DNA from 2 places in the Pseudomonas mercuritolerans genome. Region 1 is predicted to be linked to the other one. Evidence: predicted binding sites of a transcription regulator. Region 1 holds the regulator's gene; the other holds the start of a gene.

The links. Region 1 encodes FliA, which starts transcription of late flagellar genes. Its sites were predicted from a motif close to CTAAAGTTTNNNNNNNNNNNGCCGNTAA; they were not measured.
Region 2: a site for FliA is predicted at 2,869-2,896, ahead of ND528_RS22765 (methyl-accepting chemotaxis protein). Genes of this name have one in related genera too.

The regions. Positions count from the first base shown of each region.
Region 1 is NZ_JAMSHA010000001.1:941,417-946,444, reverse strand. It holds gene flhF (flagellar biosynthesis protein FlhF) at 1-438, shown strand, start outside; gene fleN (flagellar synthesis regulator FleN) at 555-1,385, shown strand; gene fliA (RNA polymerase sigma factor FliA) at 1,382-2,122, shown strand; gene ND528_RS04410 (chemotaxis response regulator CheY) at 2,290-2,661, shown strand; gene ND528_RS04405 (protein phosphatase CheZ) at 2,680-3,468, shown strand; gene ND528_RS04400 (chemotaxis protein CheA) at 3,522-5,028, shown strand, end outside.
Region 2 is NZ_JAMSHA010000008.1:320,816-325,843, reverse strand. It holds partial or broken gene ND528_RS22775 (helix-turn-helix domain-containing transcriptional regulator) at 1-265, shown strand, start outside; tRNA gene ND528_RS22770 (tRNA-Met) at 453-529, opposite strand; gene ND528_RS22765 (methyl-accepting chemotaxis protein) at 645-2,702, opposite strand; gene ND528_RS22760 (MFS transporter) at 3,136-4,353, shown strand; gene ychF (redox-regulated ATPase YchF) at 4,536-5,028, opposite strand, start outside.

The sequences.
Region 1 (5,028 bases):
CTGCTACGCAAACGCGTGGTTTTGATCGATACTGCCGGCCTGCAAGCCAGTGATCCGGCGTTGCGCATGCAGCTTGAGAGCCTGGCCGGGCGTGGCATTCGCTCAAAAAATTATCTGGTCCTGGCAACCACCAGCCAGAAACAGGTTCTAACCGCCGCTTATCACAGTTACAAGCGTTGCGGGCTGGCCGGCTGCATCCTGACTAAACTGGATGAAACGGCCAGTCTCGGCGAAGTGTTGAGCCTGGCGATCAGTCATGAATTGCCGGTCGCGTACCTGACCGATGGCCCACGGATTCCGGATGATTTGCATCTGCCGCGCCGTCATCAACTGGTCAGCCGCGCCGTCAGCGTGCAAATGCAGGAAGAACCCAGCGAAGAAGCCATGGCTGACATGTTCGCTGACATCTATCACAGCCCGACCAAGCAGGTTGGCTGAGGTAATCATGAACAGTTTTTGTACCTACATCGATGGTCTGCCACGCATTGTTCCGATCAGGAACGCGCAGCCAGTAATGTGGCCTCCGTCTATGCAAGACAAGGTAAAGAAATAACATGGGCAGCATGCATCCCGTACAGGTGATCGCGGTGACCGGCGGCAAAGGTGGCGTCGGCAAGACTAACGTGTCAGTGAACTTGTCGCTGGCGCTGGCAGAGCTTGGCCGTCGGGTCATGCTGCTGGACGCCGACCTGGGCCTGGCGAACGTCGACGTTCTGCTGGGGCTGACACCCAAGCGCACTTTGGCCGACGTTATCGAAGGCCGTTGCGAACTGCGCGACGTGCTGTTGCAGGGCCCGGGCGGGATTCGCATCGTGCCGGCGGCCTCCGGCACGCAGAGCATGGTGCACCTGAGCCCGGCGCAACACGCCGGCCTGATCCAGGCGTTCAGCGACATCGGCGACAATCTCGACGTGCTGGTGATCGACACCGCTGCGGGTATTGGTGACTCGGTAGTCAGTTTCGTTCGTGCCGCCCAGGAAGTGTTGCTGGTGGTCTGCGACGAGCCGACTTCGATCACCGACGCTTACGCGCTGATCAAGTTGCTCAACCGCGACTACGGCATGAACCGCTTCCGCGTGCTGGCCAACATGGCGCAGAGCCCGCAGGAAGGGCGCAACTTGTTCGCCAAGTTGACCAAGGTCACGGATCGCTTCCTCGACGTCGCCCTACAATACGTCGGCGCCGTGCCGTACGACGAAAGCGTGCGCAAGGCGGTGCAGAAGCAGCGCGCCGTCTACGAAGCCTTTCCCCGTTCCAAGTGCGCGCTGGCCTTCAAGGCCATCGCCCAGAAGGTCGACACCTGGCCGCTGCCCGCCAACCCGCGCGGGCATCTGGAATTTTTCGTCGAGCGTCTCGTGCAGCAAACCGCAGGGCCTGTGATATGACCGCCAGTGGCATGAATCTTTACAAAAAGTCGGCGCGTGACGCGCAATACGAATTGATCGAGCGCTACGCGCCACTGGTCAAGCGCATTGCCTATCACTTGCTGGCGCGCCTGCCGGCCAGCGTGCAGGTCGAAGACCTGATCCAGGCCGGGATGATCGGTTTGCTCGAAGTCTCGACCAAATACGACGCCAGCAAAGGCGCCAGTTTCGAAACGTACGCGGGCATTCGAATCCGCGGCGCGATGCTCGATGAAGTGCGCAAAGGGGATTGGGCACCACGCTCGGTTCACCGTAATACCAGGATGGTCAGCGACGCGATTCGCTCGATTGAAGCTAAAACCGGCCGTGACGCTAAAGATCACGAGGTTGCGGCCGAACTCCAATTGAGTCTCGACGATTACTACGGGATTCTGAATGACACCTTGGGCAGTCGCCTGTTCAGTTTCGACGACCTCTTGCAGGACGGCGAACACGAAGGGCTGCACGAGGATGGCGCCAGTGCTCATATGGAGCCGTCACGCGATCTGGAAGATGAACGCTTCCAGGCGGCGCTGGCGGACGCGATTGCCAATTTGCCGGAGCGTGAGCGACTGGTGTTGGCGCTGTACTACGACGAAGAGCTGAACCTCAAGGAAATCGGTGAAGTCCTTGGCGTCAGTGAATCGCGGGTCAGCCAGTTACACAGCCAGTGCGCGGCCCGTCTGCGGGGGCGTTTGGGGGAGTGGCGAGCGCGCTGAAGGCAGTGTGGGGACACTGCGAAACGAGGCTGGTGCGGTGATGAACGGCGCCGGTCTCGATCCGTTGTGCTCCAGACAAACTTTAAGTGCTGCGCCGATTGATTGAAGTGGCGCGTCCAGGTGCTGGGCGCGTTTAAGACTGCTTGGAGGTCGAATTGAACAAAGACATGAAAATCCTCATCGTTGATGACTTCTCAACGATGCGGCGGATCATCAAGAACCTGCTGCGCGATCTTGGGTTCACCAACACCGTCGAGGCCGACGATGGCACCACTGCCATTCCGGTGCTCAACAGCGGCAGCATCGACTTTCTGGTAACGGACTGGAACATGCCGGGCATGACCGGTATCGACCTGCTGCGTCACGTGCGCGCCGATGAAAAACTCAAGCACCTCCCGGTGTTGATGGTGACTGCTGAAGCCAAGCGCGAGCAGATCATCGAGGCCGCCCAGGCCGGTGTGAACGGTTACGTGGTCAAACCTTTCACGGCTCAAGCGTTGAAAGACAAAATCGAGAAGATTTTCGAACGCATCGGCTGATGAATGCGCGGGGGAGCTATGGAGCATAACGAATCATCACAGGGCGATTTCGAATCGACCCTGAAAAAACACGCGGTCGAACTGGTCGAGAGCCTTGAAAAAGGCAGGTTCGGCGACGCGGTGCAACTGATCCATGAGCTCAATCAGACCCGTGACCGCGGCCTGTATCAGGAAGTGGGCAAGCTCACACGTGAACTGCACAGTGCGATCGTCAATTTCCAGATCGATCCGCACATGCCGCAGGCTGAGGAAGTGTCGCAAATCACCGACGCCACCGAACGCCTGGGCTATGTGGTCAAGCTGACGGAAGCCGCGGCCAACCGCACCATGGATCTGGTGGAAAGCGCCACGCCGGTGGTCAACAGTCTCGCTGATGAAGCGCAGACGTTGAGCGCCGATTGGGGCCGCTTCATGCGTCGCGAGGTCGGGGCTGAAGAGTTCCGCGAACTGGCGCGCCGGGTCGACGGTTTTCTGTCACGCAGCAGCACGGACAACCGTGCGGTGTCGAGCAACCTCAACGACATCCTGCTGGCTCAGGATTACCAGGACCTCACAGGTCAAGTGATCAAGCGTGTGACCCAACTGGTCACCGAAGTCGAAAGCAATCTGCTCAAACTCGTGCTCATGGCCAGTCAGGTCGACCGCTTTGCGGGCATCGAACATGACCGCGCCGCAATGCTTGCTGAAAAAGATCCACAAAAACATCTCTCGCAGGGTGAAGGTCCGCAGATTCATGCCGATAAACGAGAAGACGTTGTGTCCGGTCAGGACGATGTGGACGATTTGTTATCCAGCCTTGGATTCTAGAGTTTCGGAATTCGGGTTTTTTGGGTTTTTAGACCTGTAGGAGCACCCCATTAATGAGCTTCGGCGCCGATGAAGAGATCCTTCAGGATTTCCTGGTTGAGGCCGGCGAGATTCTTGAGCAACTGTCCGAACAACTGGTCGAGCTGGAAAGCCGCCCGGATGATGCAGATCTGCTCAATGCAATTTTTCGCGGTTTCCACACTGTAAAAGGGGGCGCCGGCTTCCTTCAGCTCAATGAGCTGGTGGAGTGCTGTCACATCGCCGAAAACGTGTTCGACATCCTGCGCAAGGGTGAGCGTCGCGTTGATGCAGAACTGATGGACGTGGTGCTCGAAGCACTGGACGCGGTGAACAGCATGTTCAGCGAAGTCCGTGAACGTGCACCGATCACCGCTGCCACGCCGGAACTGCTGGCCGCGCTGGCGCGTCTGGCCGAGCCGCAATCGGCGGATGAAGCCGTTGCCGCGCCAGTGGAAGTGGTGGAAGAACCGGTCGCCGAAAGCGCATCGGACGACATCACCGATAACGAATTCGAACAACTGCTGGACTCGCTGAATGCCGTCAAGGCCCAGGCCCAGGCCGAGGCCCCGGCCGCTGCTGTGGCGCCCGCGCAGGTTGCCGACACGGCGGCCAGCGATGAAATCACCGACGCCGAATTTGAATCGCTGCTCGATCAACTGCACGGCAAAGGCCAGTTCGCTGTCGATGCGGTCGCTCCAGCGGCGCCAGCAGCTCCGGCAGCGCCTGCCAAGGGCGACAGCTCGGACATCACCGACGACGAATTCGAAGCCTTGCTCGATCAGTTGCACGGCAAGGGCAACTTCGCCGTTGACGCGCTGGAATCGGCCATCGCTTCGGCGCCGGCAGCACCTGCTGCACCGGCCGCCGCTGCGGCCGGCAGCGACCTGATCAGCGATCACGAATTCGAATCGCTGCTCGACGAATTGCACGGCAAAGGCAAGTTTGACGCCAGCGCTGCGACTGCTGGCTCCGCATCAAGCGTCGCCACGCCTGCCGCCAAGGCACCTGCTGCAGCCGCTGCGCCGAAACCTGCGGCCAAGCCTGAGCCGAAAGCCGAAGCGCCGAAACCGGCCGCCGCGGCTGCACCGGCACCGGCACCGGCCCGTGCGCCAGCCGCTGCCCCGGCAGAAAAACCGGCCAGCGAAGCAGAAACCACCGTGCGCGTCGATACCGCGCGGCTCGACGAGATCATGAACATGGTCGGCGAGCTGGTGCTGGTGCGTAACCGTCTGGTGCGCCTGGGCCTCAACAGCGGCGACGAAGCCATGTCCAAGGCCGTGTCGAACCTCGACGTGGTCACCGCTGACCTGCAGACCGCCGTGATGAAGACGCGGATGCAGCCGATCAAGAAGGTCTTCGGGCGCTTCCCGCGTCTGGTTCGTGACCTCGCACGGCAGCTCAAGAAAGAGATCAACCTGGAACTGGTGGGTGAAGAAACCGACCTCGACAAAAACCTTGTCGAGGCCCTGGCCGACCCGCTGGTCCACTTGGTGCGCAACGCTGTCGACCACGGCATCGAGTCGCCAGAAGAGCGCGAAG
Region 2 (5,028 bases), on a different contig from region 1:
ATCTCGTTGCAGCATTGGAAGAAATTGATGAAGAGGGCGGTGAGTCTGTGTTTCTCACCGCGGTGCGACGTGTGGTGGAAGCGAGAGGCGGTTTTGCCGCTGTCTCCAACGCAACCGGACTCAATAGAGGCAATCTTTACCGGCAATTTTCAGCAGATGGAAACCCGGGCCTTTCTACGCTACTGAAGGTGCTGTCTGCTGTGGGCTCGGTTTGTCGAAGGTGGTCGCTCACAGTCAGGATGATCAGGAACACACAGCAGCGTGATCCACCGTGGTAATAAGAAGCCCGGCTCGATGTCGGGCTTTCTGATTTTTTCCCTGCGGCATTTCTCTGATGGGGCACGTGGAATTGATCCGCTGACATTAAGCGGTAGGTTGCGAGTGAAGCAGAGCGCAACTTTTCTCAAGGCATAAAAAAACGGCCTACCTTTCGGTAAGCCGTTTTTAGTACTTGGTGGCTACACAGGGACTTGAACCCCGGACCCCAGCATTATGAATGCTATGCTCTAACCAACTGAGCTATGTAGCCAAGTGGCGCGCATTATTCCCCTGAAATGGCAAAGCGTCAAGCGTAAATCGAAAATATTTCTTCCTGTTTTCAACCGCTTATCCTCGGGCCCCGAAAATCGGGGCCGGGGAGGGCGTCAGCGCAGTTGGAATCTGGCGGTATTGGCGCTCAGGGCTTCGCTGCCTTGGCTCAAGGTGTCGGCCGCGAGGTTCACGGCGCGTGCGCCTTCGAGCAAACGCACCGCTGCCTGATCGACCTGCTGGATATTGCCGCTGACTTCGTCGGCGGTGCTGGCCTGTTCTTCAACCGCCGTGGCGATTTGCGCCAGGGTGTCGGTGACACTCTGTACGGCGCTGGCGATTTCTCCCAGGCGTTCGCCGAGTCCGGTGACCGCTTCGGCATCCGATTGCGCCTGACCACAGGCGGCCTCCATCAGGCTCACCGCTTCGTTGACCGTGGCGCGCAGGCTGTCGACGGTGCCGGCGATCTGCGCGGTGGACGATTGCGTGCGTTGCGAGAGGCTGCGCACCTCGTCGGCGACCACGGCAAAGCCGCGACCCTGTTCGCCGGCGCGGGCGGCTTCGATGGCGGCGTTGAGCGCGAGCAGGTTGGTCTGCTCGGCGACGCCGCGAATGGTGTCCACGACCAGTTGAATCTGCTGGCCTTGCTCGCTGACCCGGCCGAGTGCGGCGGCAGTGTCGTTCAGGCGCTGATTGAGCTGCTGAATGCTGGCCGTGGTGCGTTGGCTGTCGCGGCTGCTGTCGGCGGCGATGCGCCGGGTTTGCTGGGCGCTGGCGGAAGCCTGTTCGCAACTCTGCGCGACGCCTTGCGAGGTCGCGGCCAATTGCGTGGCGGCAGCTGCGATCTGGCTGATCTGCAACTGCTGCGCCTCAACTTCACCGAGGGCGCCGCTGGAGTGTTGGTTGAGGCTGCGTACCGCGTTGCTCAACTGCGAGGTCTCGTGGTCGACGCCCAGCATGCTGCTGCGCAGTTGCACCACAGCGACGTTGAGCGCGGTGCTGATCGCTGCCAGCTCATCGCGACCCACTACCGGCACTTGCAGGCTCAGGTTGCCGTCGCGCAAGGCCTCAGCGAGCAAGGTGATGCCGCTGGCGCTGCGGCGGATCGAGGCTTGCAGGCAGACGAACAGGTACAGCGCGGCCAACAGCAGGCAACCGAAAATTGCGGCGACAACAATGAACTGGCGGATCGCCGAGCTGTAATACGCATCGAGCCGCTGATCCAGCGCGACCAGGGATTGCTGGCGCAGGGAAGCGAGGTCGGTGAGCAGCGCGTCGAGGCTGCGTTCGAAGTCCTCTGGCTTGAGGTTGATGCTGCCGCCAAACACACCGTCGTCGAGGACTTTCAGGCCGCTGTCGAGGTGTTTCAGGCTGTCGTGATACTGACCGGCCCAGGCTTGCAGCTCGACTGGCAGACGCGCCTCCAGCAGGCCGGCGGTTTTCACCAGTTGCTCGCGGGCGTCGCCGATTCGACTGCGCAGGTCGCGCAACTGCAGGCGGCTCTGCAGGGTGAACTGCCCGGAGACCACCGAAGCCTGGCCGACCGCGGCGAGACGGCCGACCCGCTCGATCAGGTCCGGTGCGTGCTGCGTGGAAATCTGCGTCAGCAGGTAGGTTTCCAGCCACGGCGCGAGGGTCAGGCGATTGTCCATGACGATCTGCTCGCGCAAGGCTTGCAGCGCGCCCAGGGCATTGGTGAAGCGGTCATAACCGTCCGGCCACCAGCCGACATTGCTGAGGCTTTTCGTATCCAGGCCATTGAGTGCGGTTTGCAGCGCCTGAAAGCGTTCGAGGATTGCGCCGTCGGCGCCTTGCTGGTTCAGGGCATTGCCCAGCTCGGTGGTGGCTTGCAGCACCGCCGGTTGCACGCCGTCGAAGGCAGCCATGGCGGCGAGGGTGGCCGGTGTCGGCTGACGATTGGTCTCGGTGGCGCGCCAGCGGGCGGCGCGGTCGCGTTGCGCGGCGAGCAGGTTGTCCAGCGCATCCAGCGCGAGCAATTGACGCACACCGGCACGTTCGCCGGCGATCAGATTGAGCTTCTCGCGATAGTCATGGCCGATCATCAACAGGCTGCCGGCCAGCGGCAGAATGAACAGCAGAAACAACAATTGGAATTTACCTGCGAAGCCAAACCGCCCCAGCAATTTGATCCCCGGTGAAAGGAAAGCCTGCATGCCTCATGACTCCTCTGGACACCACGCACCATTGGCGTGCATCGCGAGCTGTTGGCTCACGACCCGTGCCCTCTAAAAGGCCTCGAAAGTTCACCCATGCCCGCTCTGTAGGCCGGCTCTGTAGCGAAACTTCCCATTGTCGAGCGCCTTTGTAAGGCGATCGTGTTCAAGGGCAGAAGCAAGGCAAGATTCAGACCATGGCGTTGCGCTATCACCTTCGCTGCCAACGATCCCCTGTAGGAGCTGCCGAAGGCTGCGATCTTTTGACTTTGATGGTTAAAGCAAGATCAAAAGATCGCAGCCTTCGGCAGCTCCTACACGGTGGTGTGTCCAATAACTTAGTTAGCTGGCTAAGGGGATAGCGCGAGCGCACCGAAAAATGGCACATTGACGCACCTGCCTGCGGGCACCCATCTGCTGTCCGGAATTTTCCATGGCTATCAGCAACGTTCAGACCGCCGCTGCCTCGGCGACCGCTGCTCCGCAAAGCAGCCCCTTGGTGATGCGCATCATCGGCGCGGTGGCGCTGGCTCATTTGATCAACGACCTGATCCAGTCGGTGCTGCCGTCGATCTACCCGATGCTCAAGGCCAACTATGGCCTGACCTTCACCCAGGTCGGCCTGATCACCTTGACCTTCCAATTGACCGCGTCGCTGTTGCAGCCGTGGGTCGGTTATCACACTGATCGCCACCCCAAACCGTGGCTGTTGCCGGCGGGCACGGTGTGTACCTTGATCGGCATTCTGATGATGTCGGTGGTCGGCAGCTTCCCATTGATTCTGCTGGCGGCGGCGCTGATTGGTATCGGCTCGTCGACCTTTCACCCGGAAGCCTCGCGTGTTGCGCGACTGGCCTCGGGCGGCCGGTTTGGTCTGGCGCAATCGACCTTTCAGGTCGGCGGCAATGCCGGCTCCGCGTTCGGCCCGCTGCTGGCGGCGGCGATCATCATTCCCTTCGGCCAAGGCAATGTGGCGTGGTTTGGCCTGTTCGCGGTTTTTGCGCTGTTCGTGCTGTACCGCATCAGTCGCTGGTACGCCAATCACCTCAACCTGTTCAAGCTCAAGGCCGGCCAGGCGGCGACGCACGGCTTGTCGAAGGGCAGGGTGACCAGTGCGCTGGTGGTGCTGGGGCTGCTGGTGTTCTCCAAGTATTTCTATATGGCCAGTTTCACCAGTTACTTCACTTTCTACCTGATCGAGAAGTTCGACCTGTCGGTGGCCAGCTCGCAGCTGCACTTGTTCCTTTTCCTGGGCGCAGTGGCGGCGGGAACATTCTTCGGCGGACCGATTGGCGACAAGATCGGGCGCAAGGCTGTGATCTGGTTTTCCATCTTGGGGGTGGCGCCTTTCACCCTGATCCTGCCGCATGTCGATCTGTTCTGGACCAGCATTCTCAGCGTGGTGATCGGCTTCATTCTGGCGTCGGCATTCTCGGCGATTGTGGTGTACGCGCAGGAACTGGTGCCGGGCAATGTCGGCATGATTGCCGGAATTTTCTTCGGACTCATGTTCGGTTTCGGCGGGATTGGTGCAGCGCTGCTTGGGCATCTGGCGGATGTGCACGGGATTGAGTATGTGTATTTCCTGTGCTCGTTCCTGCCATTGTTTGGTGTGTTGGCGATCTTTTTACCGCGTACCAGAAAGGCCTGAACAGACGAATCGAACTGTGGGAGCGAGCCTGCTCGCGAATGGGTGTGTCAGTTGACGAATGCTTAGCTGACACGCCGCATTCGCGAGCAGGCTCGCTCCCACAGGGAAATGTACTCAGTCACTGAATTTCAGGCACAAAAAAGCCGCGTATCAAACGCGGCTTTTTCGTGTGCGGCTGTTGCTCAGACGTTGAAGCGGAAGTGCATTACGTCGCCGTCCTTGACGATGTAATCCTTGCCTTCCAGGCGCCACTTGCCGGCTTCTTTGGCGCCGGCTTCGCCTTTGTACTGGATGAAGTCGTTGTAGGCGATGACTTCGGCACGGATGAAGCCTTTTTCGAAGTCGGTGTGGATCACGCCAGCGGCCTGTGGTGCGGTGGCACCGACCTTGACGGTCCAGGCGCGGACTTCTTCGACACCGGCGGTGAAGTAGGTCTGCAGGTGCAGCATTTCGTAGCCGGCGCGGATCACGCGGTTCAGGCCAGGCTCTTCCAGACCCAGGGCCTCGAGGAACATGTCTTTTTCTTCGCCGTCATCGAGCTCGGCGATTTCCGCTTCGATCTTGTTGCACACCGGAACGACCATGGCGCCTTCTTCTTCGGCGATGGCCTTGACCACATCCAGGTGCGGGTTGTTCTCGAAACCGTCTTCGGCAACGTTGGCGATGTACATGACC